DNA from 2 places in the Achromobacter seleniivolatilans genome. Region 2 is predicted to be linked to the other one. Evidence: riboswitches for the same ligand, from Rfam matches in the RefSeq annotation. Region 2 holds a riboswitch; the other holds the start of a gene.
What was found. Region 2 has a riboswitch for glycine ahead of RAS12_RS02015 (D-amino acid dehydrogenase). Riboswitches for the same ligand answer to the same signal wherever they lie in the genome.

Region 1: another riboswitch for glycine. It lies ahead of gcvT (glycine cleavage system aminomethyltransferase GcvT); the one in region 2 lies ahead of RAS12_RS02015 (D-amino acid dehydrogenase).

Annotation. Positions count from the first base shown of each region.
Region 1 covers NZ_CP132976.1:5,787,621-5,795,948, forward strand. Annotated here, with positions in the region: gene RAS12_RS26260 (arginine/lysine/ornithine decarboxylase) at 1-1,948, shown strand, start outside; gene RAS12_RS26265 (BaiN/RdsA family NAD(P)/FAD-dependent oxidoreductase) at 1,972-3,174, shown strand; gene RAS12_RS26270 (superoxide dismutase) at 3,320-3,934, shown strand; gene RAS12_RS26275 (ZIP family metal transporter) at 3,964-4,857, shown strand; glycine riboswitch at 4,944-5,039, shown strand; glycine riboswitch at 5,073-5,195, shown strand; gene gcvT (glycine cleavage system aminomethyltransferase GcvT) at 5,285-6,385, shown strand; gene gcvH (glycine cleavage system protein GcvH) at 6,485-6,862, shown strand; gene gcvP (aminomethyl-transferring glycine dehydrogenase) at 6,964-8,328, shown strand, end outside.
Region 2 covers NZ_CP132976.1:439,235-447,562, reverse strand. Annotated here, with positions in the region: gene RAS12_RS02040 (ABC transporter permease) at 1-743, opposite strand, end outside; gene RAS12_RS02035 (ABC transporter substrate-binding protein) at 801-2,462, opposite strand; gene RAS12_RS02030 (Zn-dependent hydrolase) at 2,775-4,049, opposite strand; gene ampC (class C beta-lactamase) at 4,161-5,330, opposite strand; gene RAS12_RS02020 (hypothetical protein) at 5,281-5,439, shown strand; glycine riboswitch at 5,494-5,584, shown strand; glycine riboswitch at 5,585-5,685, shown strand; gene RAS12_RS02015 (D-amino acid dehydrogenase) at 5,726-6,952, shown strand; gene RAS12_RS02010 (autotransporter domain-containing protein) at 6,958-8,328, opposite strand, start outside.

The sequences.
Region 1 (8,328 bases), 1.3 Mb from region 2:
AACGCGCACATCGGAGCACATTCCGAACGACATCCTGCGTGAACTGCACGGCTTCATCCACATGTTCGAGGACACCCCCGAATTCGTGGCGCGCCATATCATCCGCGAAGCCCGCAGCTATGTGGACTCGTTGCCGCCGCCGTTCTTCCGCGAGCTGGTCAAGTATGCGCAAGACGGTTCGTACTCGTGGCACTGCCCGGGCCATTCCGGTGGCGTGGCGTTCCTGAAGAGCCCCGTGGGCCGCATGTTCCACCAGTTCTTCGGTGAAAACATGCTGCGCGCTGACGTCTGCAACGCCGTGGACGAACTGGGCCAGTTGCTGGACCATACCGGCCCCATCGCCGAGTCCGAATTGAATGCCGCCCGCATTTTTCATGCGGATCACTGCTACTTCGTGACCAACGGCACCTCGACCTCGAACAAGGTCGTGTGGCATGCCAACGTGGCCGCCGGCGACGTGGTTGTGGTGGACCGTAACTGCCACAAATCGATTCTGCACGCGATTACGATGACGGGCGCGATCCCGGTGTTTCTGCGCCCCACGCGCAACCACCTGGGCATCATCGGCCCGATCCCGCTGGAAGAGTTCCACCCGGACAACATCCGCAAGAAGATCGAAGCCAACCCCTTCGCGCGCGAAGCCGTGAACAAGAATCCGCGCATTCTGACGTTGACGCAAAGCACGTACGACGGCGTCATCTACAACGTGGAAATGATCAAGGCGCAGCTTGGCAGCTATGTCGATACGCTGCACTTTGACGAAGCCTGGCTGCCGCACGCCTCGTTCCACGAGTACTACCAGGACATGCACGCCATTGGCGTTGACCGCCCGCGCAGCCAGGACGCGATGGTGTTCGCGACCCACTCGACGCACAAGCTGCTGGCTGGCATTTCGCAAGCCTCGCAGATCATTGTGCAAGAGTCCGAGACCCGCAAGCTGGACCGCAACGTCTTCAACGAAGCGTATCTGATGCACACGTCCACGTCCCCGCAGTACGCGATCATCGCGTCTTGCGACGTGGCCGCTGCCATGATGGAGCCGCCCGGAGGCACCGCGCTGGTCGAGGAAAGCATACGCGAAGCCCTGGATTTCCGCCGCGCCATGCGCAAGGTGGAGTCCGAGTTCGGCAAGAACGACTGGTGGTTCAAGGTCTGGGGCCCGAACCGTCTGGTGTCCGAAGGCATCGGCAACCGCGACGAATGGATTCTGGAATCCAACGACCATTGGCATGGATTCGGCGAAATGGCCGAAGGCTTCAACATGCTGGACCCGATCAAGGCTACGGTGATTACGCCGGGGCTGGATATGTCGGGCAGCTTTGGCGAAACCGGTATCCCGGCCGCGCTGGTCTCCAAGTACCTGACCGAGCACGGCGTTGTCGTCGAGAAGACCGGCCTGTATTCGTTCTTCATCCTGTTCACCATCGGCATCACCAAGGGCCGCTGGAACACGTTGTTGACCGCCTTGCAGCAATTCAAGGACGACTACGACCGCAACCAGCCGCTGTGGCGCATCTTGCCGGACTTTTGCAAGATACATCGCCGATACGAGCGCATGGGCCTGCGTGATCTCTGCCAAGAGATCCACGAAGCCTACCGCTCGCGTGACGTGGCCCGCCTGACCACCGAGATGTACTTGAGCGACATGGTGCCGGCGTTGAAGCCGTCGGACGCCTTTGCCCGCATGGCGCACCGCGAGGTCGAGCGCGTTGATATCGACAAGCTGGAAGGCCGAGTGACCGGTGTGCTGCTGACGCCGTATCCCCCGGGCATTCCGCTCCTGATCCCGGGCGAACGCTTTAACCGCACCATCGTGCAGTACCTGCAATTTGCCCGCGAATTCAACGAACGCTTCCCAGGCTTCGAAACCTATATTCACGGCCTGGCCGACGAATTGGGTCCGGATGGCGAGAAGCGCTACTACGTTGATTGCCTGATCGAAGACTGATCCCTGGCGGGTCTGGAGTTCTGATGTTTGATGTAGCCGTACTCGGCGCCGGCGCCGCTGGCATGATGTGTGCAGCGGTAGCCGGCCAGCGCGGCTTGCGCGTGGTGCTGGTCGACCATGCCGAACGCCTGGCGGAGAAAATCCGCATTTCTGGCGGCGGCCGCTGCAACTTCACGAACATCGGGACCGGACCCGCCAATTTTCTATCTGAAAATCCGCACTTTTGCCGGTCTGCCCTGTCGGCCTATACGCCGCAGGACTTTCTGGCGTTGATGAAGCGTCACCATATTGCCTGGCACGAGAAGCATCGCGGCCAGCTGTTCTGCGACGATTCCAGCGAATCCATTATCGACATGCTGCGTGCCGAGTGCGACGCGGGCAAGGTGCAATGGCGCATGGGCTGTTCGGTGACCGAGATCGCCCATGGCGAGCAAGGTTTTGAACTGCGCACGAGCCAGGGTTCGATACGCGCCGCAAAGCTGGTGGTGGCAACGGGCGGCATGGCAATCCCGCAATTGGGCGCCACCGACTTTGGCCTGAAAATCGCGCGCCAATTTGGCCTGAAGGTGGTCGAACCCCGGCCCGCGCTGGTGCCGCTGACTTTTGATCCCGTGATGTGGCAGCCGCTGTCCGAGTTGTCGGGCGTGGCCTTGGAAGTCAATCTGCAGACGGGGCAGGGCAAGACGCGCGGCGAATTCCTGGAAGACCTGCTGTTCACGCACCGTGGCCTGTCCGGCCCGGCGATTTTGCAGATATCCAGCTATTGGAAGCCCGGCGAACCCATTGTGGTGGATCTTGCCCCCGGCCGTGATCTGGCCGAAGAGCTGCTGGCGTCCAAATCGGGCAACCGGCAGCAACTGCACACGGTGCTGGCGGGGCTGTGGCCCAAACGCCTTGCCGACCGCTGGCTGCATCTGGCAGAGCAGGGCGGCAAGCCCGGTCTGGCGGCGCTGCGCCTGGCGGATGCCCCGGACAAGACGTTGCGCGGGCTGGCTCAAGATATTCATCAGTGGTCGCTCGTGCCCAGCGGCACCGCTGGCTACAAAAAAGCCGAAGTGATGCGCGGCGGAGTGGACACGCGCGGGCTGGATCAGAAGTCCATGCAGGCCAAGACCACCCCAGGGCTGTATTTCATTGGCGAGGCCGTGGATGTCACGGGTTGGCTGGGCGGCTATAACTTTCAGTGGGCCTGGGCCTCGGGCGTGGCCTGCGGCAAAGCGTTGTAAGCAGGGCAACTGCGGTGCCATAGCAGAGCGCTATGGCACGAATTGAAACGCTGCCATTGTGATATTAAATAAAAATACATATCATTTATGTTTTCGCTATTGACTTTCGCCCTCCACCGGGAGGGCGGGTCCACCGGAGACATGCATGGCCTACACCCTTCCGACCCTGCCATACGCCTATGACGCCCTGGAGCCTCACATCGACGCCGCGACGATGGAGATCCACTACACCAAGCATCATCAAACCTATGTCACCAGCCTGAACGCCGCGCTGGACAGCGCCGGAATCAGCACCGGCGAACCCGTCGAAGCCCTGGTGGCGCGTCTGGACCAGTTGCCCGAAGCCATCCGTGGCGCGGTGCGCAACCACGGCGGCGGTCACGCCAACCACAGCCTGTTCTGGTCCGTCATGTCGCCTGAAGGCGGCGGCGAGCCCGATGGCGCGCTGGCAGCCGCCATTGAATCCGAATTGGGCGGTCTGGCCGCCTTCCGCGACGCCTTTACCAAGGCCGCCCTGACCCGCTTTGGCAGCGGCTGGGCCTGGCTGTCGGTGACCCCCGCCGGCAAGCTGGTGGTGGAGAGCAGCGCGAACCAGGACACCCCTCTGATGCAGGGCAACACGCCGATTTTGGGCCTGGATGTGTGGGAACACGCCTACTATCTGAAGTACCAGAACCGCCGGCCGGAATACATCGGCGCGTTCTACAACGTTGTGAACTGGTCCGAAGTGGCTCGCCGCTACGCGGCTGCTAAGGGCTGAGCGCATCTCTCGAAGGAGGGTAGCGGCCTATGAACACGTTTAGCCGACATCGCGTGCGGCCAGCGGCGACCAGCATCAGTGTGTGGACGCTGGCCGTCATGGTGGCTTGCCTGGCCTTGCATCAGCTGTGGGCGTACCTGGACGTGCGCGCGCCGCACGTCGCGGATGCGCTGCTGGGCGGGCTGGTGGCCGCTGGCGCCACGGCGCTGGGCACGTTGCCCATCCTCTTTGCCAGAACGATCCCGCAGAAGGTCCAAGACAGCATGTTCGGCTTTGGCGCCGGCGTGATGCTGGCCGCCAGCGCGTTTTCGTTGGTGGCCCCTGGTATCGCTGCGGGTCGTGAGTTGGGCTATGGCCCCTGGGGCGCCGGCCTGACGGTGGGCGCCGCCGTATTGCTGGGCGCTGCGGTCTTGCTGCTCATGGATCGCACGCTGCCGCACGAACATTTCATCAAAGGCCGCGAAGGCATTGAAGCCCATCGGCTGCGCCGCACCTGGCTGTTCGTGTTTGCCATCACCTTGCACAATCTGCCGGAAGGGTTGGCGATTGGCGTGGGTTATGCCGGTAGTGATCCCGTCCGGGGCACGGCGCTGGCAACCGGTATCGCCATTCAGGACATCCCCGAAGGGCTGGTCGTGGCCGTAGCCTTGCTGGCCGCTGGCTACAAACGTGCGTTCGCGGTGGCGCTGGGCATGTTGTCCGGCCTGGTCGAACCCTTGGGCGCTGTGTTGGGTGCGGCCATTGTCGGTTGGTCTGCGCCGCTTTTGCCGTGGGGACTGGGTTTTGCTGCGGGCGCCATGTTGTTTGTCATCAGCCACGAGATCATTCCCGAATCGCACCGCAAGGGCCATGAGGTTTATGCAACCTGCGGCCTGATGCTGGGCTTTGTATTGATGATGCTGCTGGATACGGCGCTGGGGTAGGCCTGACGCCGCTTCCCGGGCATTTAGCCCCGGGAAATCCTGCTTTTCCGGTGCTTGTTTTCGTTGTATGCTTGGCGCCGCTGTCATGCATGTTTGCGGGAGAGAGCGGCCTTTTATCAGGGTCGCCGCCGAAGGCGCAATTCGCCCAGAATCGCTCAGGTAACCGATATCGCACATGCTTGCCCCGTCCCGGTTTTTACCGTGTGGATAAGGCAAAACAGTACTCTGGAGAGACCTGGCGCCGCCCCTGAACTAGGGACAAAGCGAGCAGCCCAGGCGCCGAAGGTGCAAACCCGCTACGCGGGGCAACTCTCAGGCAAAAGGACAGAGGGGCGGAAGATTCAGCCGTAGCCGTGCGGGCGCATTGCGCCTATTACGACCGGCATTCCGTAACCCTGGCATTACTGCCGTCCCGGAGTTCCCGCGCATGTCCGCAACCCTCAAACGCACCCCGCTGGCCGAAGAACATATCGCCTCTGGCGCCCGAATGGTCGATTTCGGCGGCTGGGATATGCCCTTGGCCTATGGTTCGCAGCTGGAGGAGCACCACGCGGTGCGCCAGGACGCCGGGATGTTCGATGTGTCGCACATGTTGAACGTGGACGTGATTGGCCCCGATGCGTTCGCCTTCCTGCAACGCCTGGTCGCCAACGACGTGGCCAAGCTGACGGTGCCTGGCAAAGCGCTCTACAGCTGCATGCTGAACCCGCAGGGCGGGGTCATCGACGACCTGATCATTTATTACTTCGCTGCCGATGAGTGGCGCGTGGTCGTCAACGCTGGCACGGCCGACAAAGACATCGCCTGGATGCAGCGCGTGAAGCAGGCGGGCCAGTTCGACGTCGCCATCACGCCGCGCCGCGACCTGGCCATGGTGGCCGTGCAAGGCCCGAACGCCCGGGCCAAGGTCTGGGCCGCGCGTCCTGCCTGGCAAGCCGCTACCGAACCGCTGACCCCGTTTGTCGCTGCCCGCGTCGCCGATGAGACCTTGGTTGCTCGTACCGGCTACACCGGTGAAGACGGTTTTGAAATCGTGCTGCCCGCAACCGAGGTTGTGCAATTGTGGCGCGACCTGGTTGCCCAAGGCGTGCGTCCCGCCGGTCTGGGCGCGCGCGACACGCTGCGCCTGGAAGCCGGCATGAATCTGTACGGCCAGGACATGGATGAACTGACCCAGCCGGATCAGGCAGGTCTGACCTGGACGGTGTCGCTGAAAAACGCCGACCGCCGTTTTATCGGCCGCGACGCGCTGGAACAGTTCGCCACCCCCGCCACCTTTATCGGCCTGAAACTGCAAGAGCGCGGCGTCATGCGCGCCCATATGGCCGTGCGTACCGCGGCCGGCACGGGCGAGCTGACCAGCGGCACCATGTCGCCCACCTTGGGTGTGTCGATCGGTTTTGCCCGCCTGCCGCAAGGTGTGCGTCCGGGTGACACCGCCGAGGTCGACATCCGTGGCAAGTGGGTGCCCGCCCTGGTCTGCAAACTGCCGTTCGTCCGTAACGGCAAAGCCGTCGAACACTCGTAAACTCGAAGCTTCGCGCGAGCGCCGGCCCGGTCAGGGCCAGGAACGCCCGCGCGAGGCGCGCAACACCATTCACCTACCCGTATACCCTCAGGAGTTCCCATGAGTCTGCCCACCGATCGCAAGTACACCGCATCCCATGAATGGGTCAAAGCCGAAGGCGACGTGTTCGTCGTTGGCATCACCGACACCGCCCAGGATCAGCTGGGTGACCTGGTTTTCGTTGGCGACGTGAAGGTTGGCGCCAAGCTGTCCGCTGGCCAAACTGCAGGTGTTGTTGAGTCGGTCAAGGCCGCCTCCGACATCTACGCGCCCGTGGATGGCGAAATCGTCGCCTTCAACGAAGAGCTGGAAAACAACCCCAACCTGATCAACGAATCGGCCTTTACCGCCTGGATCTACAAGATCAAGCCGGTCAACGCCGCCGACGCCGACAAGCTGCTGGACGCTGCCGGCTACGAAGCCGTCGCTAACGGCTAATCCGGCTCAAGGCGGGCGCGCGGCCCTCGTCCCGCGCCCGCCTTGCCAGACGCACTACCGTCCGCCCTTGGACGGACACCCGCTACCCCCGAGATCCCCCCATGTCGCGCGCCCTAGACACCCATACCGATTTTCTTCCCCGCCACATCGGCCCCTCCGACGCCGACCAGGCCGCCATGCTTCGCGTGATTGGCAGCGCCAGCCTGGACGCTCTGATCGAAGAAGTCGTGCCTCCCAAGATCCGCAGCCAAGCCCCGTTGGCGCTGCCGCAGTCGCGCAGCGAAACCGATGTGCTGGCCGAACTGAAGCAGATCGCGGGCCGCAACAAGGTCTACCGCAACTACATCGGCCAGGGGTACTACGGTACGCAGACGCCGAACGTCGTGCTGCGCAATATTCTTGAGAATCCCGCCTGGTACACGGCCTATACGCCGTACCAGCCGGAAATCTCGCAAGGCCGTCTTGAAGCCTTGCTGAACTACCAGACCATGGTCGCCGACCTGACCGGGCTGGATATCTCCAACGCCTCGCTGCTGGACGAAAGCACCGCTGCTGCCGAAGCCATGACGCTGGCTCGCCGCGGCGCCAAGTCGCAAAGCCCGGTGTTCTTCATTTCGCGCCACGTACATCCTCAGACCCTGGAAGTCGTGCGCACGCGCGCCGAAGGCTTGGGCATCGAGATCGCGGTGGGCGACGAGGCCGAAGGCTTGCCCGAGTGCTTTGGCGTGCTGCTGCAATACCCGCACAGCACGGGCTCTGTATCTGATTACCGCAAGCTGGCCGAAGCCGCTCATGCGCAAGGCGCTGTCGTTGCCTGCGCCACTGACCTGCTGGCGCTGGCGCTGCTGGCCGCTCCGGGTGAATGGGGCGCGGACATTGCCATCGGTTCGGCACAGCGCTTTGGCGTGCCGTTCGGCTTTGGCGGCCCGCACGCTGGCTTCATGGCATGCAAGGACTCGTTCAAGCGCAACATGGCTGGCCGTCTGGTCGGCGTGTCCAAGGACGCGCAAGGCAACCCGGCTATGCGTCTGGCGCTGCAAACGCGTGAACAGCACATCCGCCGTGAAAAGGCCACGTCCAACATTTGCACCGCGCAAGTGCTGCTGGCCGTGATGGCCGGTATGTACGCCGTGTGGCATGGTCCCGCGGGTATTCGCCGCATTGCAGAGCGCGTGCAGCGCAGCACCGCGATCCTGCGCGCCGAGCTGGTCAAGCTGGGCGTGAAGGTCGTCAACGACACGTTCTTCGATACGCTGCTGCTGGAAACGGGCGCGACCACCCCGGCCATCCTGACCGCCGCCGATTGCGAGCACATCAACCTACGCCGTGTCGACGGCGCGCGTCTGGCGGTGTCGCTGGATGAAACCGTGACCGTGCAAGACCTGCAAGCGTTGGTCAATGTCTTTGCCGCCGGCCTGGAACGCGATGATGTCGAACTCGACATTGACGCGCTGGACGCCGCGGCT
Region 2 (8,328 bases):
AAGCCCATCACGGCCAGGGCCGTCGGCGCGCAGTTTTTGACAACGTGCAAAAACACGCCAAGGTCGGTCAGACCGCGAGCTCGCAGGCCCACCACAAACTCTTGCGATAAGGTTTCTGCCACCAGCGCGCGCACGGTGCGGGCGATGATGCCCATCGGGATTACCGACATCGTGACCGCGGGCAGGATCATGTGCCGGATGTGCGCCCAGTCTGCCGTCCACTCACCCGAACCGCCGGGTCCAGCGCCAGTGGGAGGCAACCACATCAGCTGCGTGGAAAACACAATGACCAGCACCATGCCCAGCCAATAGTGCGGCACGCTGACACCGATGACGGACACAAACGACGCAATGCGGTCCATCACCGAGTTGCGGTAATAACCGCCCACAAACCCCAGAAAAGCGCCCACGATGAAACCCAGCACCGTGGCCAGACAGGCCAGCCGCAAGGTGTTGCCCACGGCTTTGAACACTTCGCCGGCCACTGGCCGCCCCGTGGCAATAGATGTGCCCAAGTCGCCGTGCAGCGCACGCCACAGCCAACCGGCGAATTGCTCGACTAGCGGCCGGTCAAAGCCATAAAGCTGCATCAGTTGCCGTTGCAGATCGGCGGATGCGTCAGGCGGAAGAATGGACACCAGAGGATCGCCTGGCGCCAGATGGATCAGCAGAAAACAGAGCAGCGCGACGCCCGCCATAATGGGCAGGGCGTACACGACGCGCCGGAAGATATAAGACAGCATAGGCGTCACCGGCTAAGTCGCTGGACGCCGCACATGCGGCATCCAGCGCGTTCAAGATCAGTCCATCGACATCGTGGCGATATCAATAAACCAGCTCTTGGGCTGCACCACGCCCTTGACCTTCGGCGAAATGGCGCGCGGGCCGACATCATGCGCAATCCACACAAACGGCGCCTCTTCCACCACACGCGCATGCAACTTGGCCAGCGCGGCGTCGCGCTCTGCGGGCGTGAAGGTTGTGCGCGCATCCTTGATCAAACCGTCGATCTCGGCGTTGCCGAAATATCCCCAATTATTGGAGGTGGGCGGAAAGGTCTTGGTGCTGACAAAGCGCACGATGGCAAAGAACGGGTCCATCGCCGCAAAGCTGACGTTGATGGCATCGCTGCCGTTGGCGGAAGGGTCCTTTGCGCCCTTGCGCCAGTTGGTAAACAGCGTGTTCCATTCCACCACGTCAAAGCTCACGTCGAAGTAGCAGTCCTTCAGGTTCTGCTGCACGAATTCGTTCATGGGCAAAGGCTGCATCTGGCCCGAACCGGACGCCGACGTCTGCACTTTGACCTTGACGGGTTTGGCCTTGGAGTAACCAGCGTCGGCCATCAGCTTGCGCGCAGCATCCGGGTCGTACTTGATGTCGAACTTGGGGTTGCCCCACCACGGATGACCCGGCGGCACGGTGCCCTTGGGTTCGGCCATCATGCCGCCCAGCAGTTGCTTGAGCTCACCACGGTTCACACAAAGATTGGCGGCCTGACGCACCCGCTGATCCAGCCAGGGCGAACCTTCTTTGAACGAGAGTTGCCACGGCCACACGTGGGGCTGCTCATTGGAATAAATCACAAACCCACGCGCCTTGATGGCGTCAAACGCATCGGGCGCGGGCGCTTCGATCCAATCGACCTGGCCCGACATCAGGGCGGCAGTGCGGGAGTTGGCTTCCGGCAGCGGCAGCATCACCACGCGGTCAATTTTCGGACGGCGCTTGTCATCCCAATACTGGTCGTACTTGACGACTTCCAGACGTTCGCGCGGCACAAATTTAGCCATCTTGAACGGACCCGTGCCCGAGGCATCAGCGGCAAATGCGGCCCATGCCTTCTGCGAACGCTCGGCCGCATCGGTCACCGATGCCGGCACCTCGGCCAGCTTCTTCTTCCACTGGGCGGGCGACGCCATGTAGAGATTGGTCAGGTTGATAGGCAGGAACGAATCCGGCTCGGACGTCACCAGCTCTACCGTCAGATCATCAATCTTTTTTGCCGACACCAGCGTTGGCATGCGCGATGCCGTCACTCCGACCTGACTGGGGTCGAACTGCGGCGCGCTCTTGTCCAGCACCTTGCCCACGTTCCACACCACGGCGTCCGCATTGAAGTCCGACCCATCATGGAACTTCACGCCAGGACGCAGTTTGAAAACCCATTTGGTTTTGTCCGCGGCATCCACGTCCCACGACACTGCCAGATCCGGAATCAATACACTGGCCCCGTCCTTCTTGGACAGGTCCCACTGCGTCAGACCGTCGTACATCGGAATGCCGGTGAAGCGATTGCCCTCGAAACCTTGATCGGGCTGGCCCAGCGTGCGGGGAATGTCCCCTGCTGTCATGCCGATACGCAATACCTTTTCGGCATGCGCCGTGGTGGTAGCGGCGGCGCCTGCTGCCGTCAGCGCAAGCGCGGCGGCCAGGGATTTGATGCGGATACTCCGTGTCTGCATTGTGGTTCTCCAATGTCTTGCATGGCGAGGAGCCGGATGAAGGAACCAACGCCGGACACGCGTTCCCTCGCGAGGGTGACAAACGCGTGAACAGAGTTAGTACACAGAATTTGTATAAGCAAGATCTGTGCCATTGGAGGCGCATTCGCGGCGCGTCAGGGTATGTACCGGGAGCGGCTTGGAATCCCCGGGCGGCGGCTGGGCCGCGCGGCCAAAGCGCGGGTTTGGCCTCGCGCGACTAGTGTTTCTGGGAGTGAAATGCAGCACCAAGGCAGCGCAGCATGCGCCGCCTTGGTGCACCACGCGTGCTGATTACCGCGCGACGCCTGCCTGCGCCAGCATGGCGCGCAGCAGGACATTGCATCCTGCTTCCAGATGATCCGGGCGGGCATCTTCGATTTCATTGTGGCTGATGCCGTCCTTGCACGGCACGAAGATCATCGCCGCGGGCGCCACACGCGCAAGATACACCGCGTCATGCCCTGCACCGCTGACCACATTCATCTCGGACAAGGACAAGGCGCGAGCGCCTTCGCGCACAAATTGCACCAAGGCGGGATCAAAAGGCTGCGGCGCAAAATACACCACCTGTTCAATCTGAGCCGTCACGCCCCGGCTTTGCGCCGCAGCGTCGACGGCAGCCCGCAAGGCGGCGTCCATCGCCAGCAGTGTCGCGTCGTCAGCCGCGCGTAAATCCACCGTCATGCTGACGCGGCCAGGAATCACATTGCGGGAATTGGGAAATACATCCATCCAGCCCACGGTTCCGCGTGCATCCGGCGCATGCGCCAGCGCAATCTGGTTGACTGCCAACACCAGGTCAGACGCGGCGAGCAAGGCGTCGCGGCGCAGCGGCATGGGCGTCGGACCGGCATGCGCCTCGACACCGGTCAGCACCACGTCGTACCAGCGCTGGCCCAGCGCCGCCGTCACCACGCCGATAACGGTGTCTGCGGCTTCCAACACCGGGCCTTGCTCGATATGCGCCTCGAAGTACGCGCCGACGCCGCCGGTTTGCGCCGGCGGCACCGCAGCCTTGCCGTCATAGCCAACCGTGGCCAACGCCTCGCGCACACTCACTCCTTCGCGGTCTTGCTGTGACAACGCGTGCTCCAGCGTAAACGCGCCCGCATACACGCCGGACCCCATCATCACGGGCACAAAGCGCGAGCCCTCTTCGTTGGTCCACACAGCCAATTCAAGCGGCGCTTCCGTTTGCACTCCGGCGTCATTCAACGTGCGCATCACCTCTAAACCGGCCAGCACACCATAATTGCCATCGAACTTTCCGCCCGTAGGCTGCGTGTCGATATGGCTGCCCGTCATCACCACAGGCAAGGCGTTATTGCGCCCCGGACGGCGCGCAAAAATATTGCCTATGGCATCCACGCGCACCTCACAGCCTGCGTCCTCGACCCAACTGACGAATAGATCGCGTCCTTGCCGGTCCAGATCAGTCAATGCCAGACGGCACACACCGCCTTTTTCTGTACCGCCGATCCGGGCCAGATCCATCAAAGACTGCCACAGACGGACGCCGTCCACGCGCAGGTCGGCCAAGGTTTCGGTAGCGGGGGCAAGGCTCATGGGAACTCCTGTCAGGGAATGGGCCGCAACGGCGTGCGGCAGGATGCGGTCGATTTTGTTCTGTGTACCAGCAATCATGCAAACACAAAATCAGAATGCGGCCGGGTCCTGCTACCGGTCCAATTCGCCCAGAATCCGGTAAGCCAGCTTCACTCGCGCCTCGTTCGGGTAGTTGCGGTTGGCAAGAATCACAATCCCCAACTGCTTGGACGGCACAAACGCCACATAGCCGCCAAATCCATTTGTCGATCCCGTCTTGTTGATCCACGTAGCGGATTGCGGCGCCAGCGGAGGGTTCAGCGCGACGACGGCATGGCTCTGCCTGTTCATCGAACCCGCGTTGCCGGACAGCAGGGAGGCAAGCGTCACCGGATACCGATACTGCTCCCACACCAAATCCTGCGTCATATCGCCCAGCTCGTAATAGCCGACATGCGTATCCGCAACCGCCTGCTTCAACAGCGGCGCCACATCGGTCCGCCCCAGGTTGACGTCGACAAAACGGATCATGTCGCGCGCGCTGCTCTTCACGCCATAAGCCTCGGCGGCCAGCACGCCCGGGTTGACGCGCACCGGCGCATCCTGTTGGTTATAGCCCTGCGCATAGGAAGCCATCTTTGCGGCAGGCACATCGATATAGGTGCTGGACAGCCCGAGCTTCGGGAACAGGTTCTGCTCCATCGCGGTGGTGAACGGCTGCTTCATGGCGTTGGCCGTCGCCATGCCCAACATGCCGATGCTGGGGTTGGCGTAAGTGCGTTGCGTACCCGCTGCGTACTGCGGCTTCCAGGCTTTCAGGTACGCCATCAGCTGCGCGCGGTCCTTGACCGCATCGGGCACTTGCAAGGGGAAACCGCCTCCCGTATGCGTAGCCAGATGCACCAGTGACAGCTTTGCAAAATCGCTACCGGCAAGCTCCGGCACATACTTTGCCGGACTATCGCTCAAGGCCAGTTTGCCCTCTGCCTGCGCATAGGCGGCCAACGTCACCGTAAAGGTTTTGCTGATCGAGCCCAGTTCAAACAAAGTGTCGCTGGTGACCGCTACCCCCGTCTGCCGCGAGGCCACGCCATAGTTGTAGAAGCGTTGCTTGCCTTGATGCGTGATCGCGATGGCAAGCCCGGGGATACCGAATTCCTGCATGGCCGCTTGTGCAGCCTGATCCACCACGGCGTCCAGTGCCGGATCGGCAGGCTGCGAAGCTGCCGCGCCCTGCGCAACTGCACAAACCATGCCCATCAACATCGCAATCCCAGTTCTAACCATAAAGCGGCGGCGCATCGATTTCATTCCAAAACGGGTTCTTTTTAATGATCTGATTGAAGCGGCGCGCGTCGGTCCGGAAAGCGGCGCACCGGGTGGAATCGTAACGCGGCAGCTGTTCCCCTAGCGTTAACCCTTAACGAACATCGGCGTAAATTTGGCTATGCTGCTCGGGTCGATTCACAACCGCGCAGAAGAGACTGGCCCCTGCGGCCGGCGCCGACGGAGCAACCGCCCCGGAAACTCTCAGGCAACAGGACTGCGCGAGTCTAGACAATCTGGAGAGAGGCGCCATGCGCGCCCACCGAAGGGGAACCCGCCGCCATCAGCGCGAGCGAGTGAAGCTCTCAGGTACAGAGACAGATGGGGTGCTGCGGCCAAGAATGGCCGTGGCCACTCAATCTGGAGCCATCATGCCCCGCATCGCCATCATTGGCGCCGGTATCACCGGCGTCACGTCTGCCTACGCCCTGTCAAAGCTGGGATACCAAGTCACCGTTTACGACCGGCAGCGCTACCCCGCCATGGAAACGTCTTACGCCAACGGCGGGCAGTTGTCGGCCAGCAACGCCGAAGTCTGGAACAGCAGCGCCACCGTCCTGAAAGGGTTGCGCTGGATGTGGCGCAAAAATGCGCCTTTGCTGCTGAACCCCAAGCCCAGCTGGCACAAGTATTCATGGCTGGCGCAATTCATGGGGCAGATTCCCAACTATCGCCAAAACACCATCGACACCACCCGGCTCGCCATTGAGGCGCGCCAGCACTTGTATGCAATGGCGGAAGACGAAGGCATAGACTTCGACCTGGAACGGCGCGGCATCCTGCACATTTATCACGACGCCGCCAGCTTCAAGACGGCCGACCGTGCCAACAAACTACTGCAAGAAGGCGGCCTGGAACGCTATGCCGTGTCCAGCCAGGAAGCGCGCAATATCGAACCCGCATTGCTCACGGACTGCTATGGCGGTTTTTACACGCCGTCCGATGCCACGGGTGACATACACAAATTCACCAGCGGTCTTGCGCGCGCCTGCGAGCGCCGCGGTGTCAAATTTGTCCACGATGCCGACATTGGCAACATCAGCCGCGACAGCCGCCCTTATGTGCTGGATGTGCGGCGCAACGGCGGCGCCGAAAGCGAACAGCATGAGACCGATGCCATCGTTGTCTGCGCGGGTGCTCTCAGCCGCCAGTTTGCCCGGCAACTGGGCGACACGCTGAACATCTATCCGGTCAAGGGCTACTCGATCAGCGTGCACCTGGACGACGATCAAAGCCAGGCCGCCGCCCCCAGCGTCAGTCTGCTGGATGAAGCCGCCAAGATCGTCACCAGCCGTCTGGGCGACCGTTTCCGCGTGGCGGGCACCGCCGAGTTCAATGGCTTCAATATGGACATCCGGGCCGAGCGCGTGCAACCGTTGATCGACTGGACCCGCAAACACTTCCCCCAGATCCGCACGTCACGCGTCGTCCCGTGGTGCGGCCTGCGCCCGATGACGCCAAACATGATGCCGCGCGTCGGGCCGGGCAAGCGGCCCGGCGTGTTCTACAACACCGGGCATGGGCATTTAGGCTGGACCTTGTCGGCCGCGACGGCGCAAATTCTGGCGGGAAGCGTGGAGCGGGCTTTGCCGCTCTAACGCTATCAATACCGCCACGTTACGCCCACGGTGCCGGCATTCTCACGATTGCCGCCACCGTACTGGCCGCTATACGTGATGCCGATGCTTGCCGATCGCGAGACCGCCACATCCAGCCCTAATTCCGTGAACGCCGCGTTGCGAGCCAGCGGGGCGCCTGACACAGTAAAGGGTTGGCTGCCATCGAACGCCAGGCGCGCGCGCGATTCAACATCGCCAAAAGCATGGCGCCAGCCTGCTGCCGCTCGGAGTTTTCCTTCCGTCGTACCCAGGGAGAATGCGGTCTGGCCGCGCAACCCCAATGTCGTGGTGGTAACGCTGTTGCGGCTGCCCTCACCGCTCAATGCAGCAATCCCCCCCGACTCCTGAAAGCCCCGGGTTCGGGTATCTGACCATGCCAACCCCGCAAAGGGTTCCAACTGCGCGCGCTCCGCTATCGGCACGGCATAACCCAGTTCGGCAAAAAGCTGGCTGGTACTGGCGCCATAATCCGCCGTCAGCTTTTGCAATTGCCCAGCCGCGGCGACATTGCGCGTCGTGGAGATGTCGTGCCAGGTGTATCCCGCACCCACAAGAAAATTGAGCTTGCCCGACCCTGCCTGGATAGCTTTGCCGCCGTAGATCATGGCGCTGTAGCTGTCCGCATCGGCCTTGGACGAATTGGCATCCACGCGAACTCGACTGTCGGTGTAACCCAGTGCACCTCCCAATCGCCAGCCTCTGCCCACGGCGTGATCAGCGCCAACGAACACACCTCCAGTGCGCTGATCCACACGCGACGCATTGCCGTCACCATTCAGCGTTTGCCAATTACCGACCAGCTCCGCCCATGCGGGTTGTGCTGCCGAGCTAGGTAATGCGGCCTTCAGAGGACTACCCACGCCAGCCTGTGCCGTTGCTGTGCCTGGCGCCAAGCCTGCGTCAAGATTGGCACGCAGACTTTTGAAAGGCAGGCTTCTCGCGATACTGCCAACGTTATTCAAACTGGAGACAACGCTGGCGTGCGCCTCGCCAGACAGATTATCGAACACCGCGGCGGGCGCGCCTTCCGGCAACGTCAGCACGTATTGATAGAGCGGATCAGCCCCAGACATACTGTCTAGCGCATTGGCCGTGGCACGTTGATTCGACGTGTTTGCCGCATCCGCAAAGCGCATAGCCTGAGAGTCAGGCGTATTCGGCGTCGCCGGCATCCCTTTACGGTCAAGACGCAAGGTGACAGCCTGGTTGTCGTAACCCAGATTGGCCGTCAGAAACGCGAACGATGATGACGCGGAGGCAAACGTGCCGTTCAACTGACTCGCTGTCAGGATCGTATAGGTGCGCTCGCCTGCCAAGTTTCCGTCCGGTCCCACATGCAAAACGGAGCCTGCCAA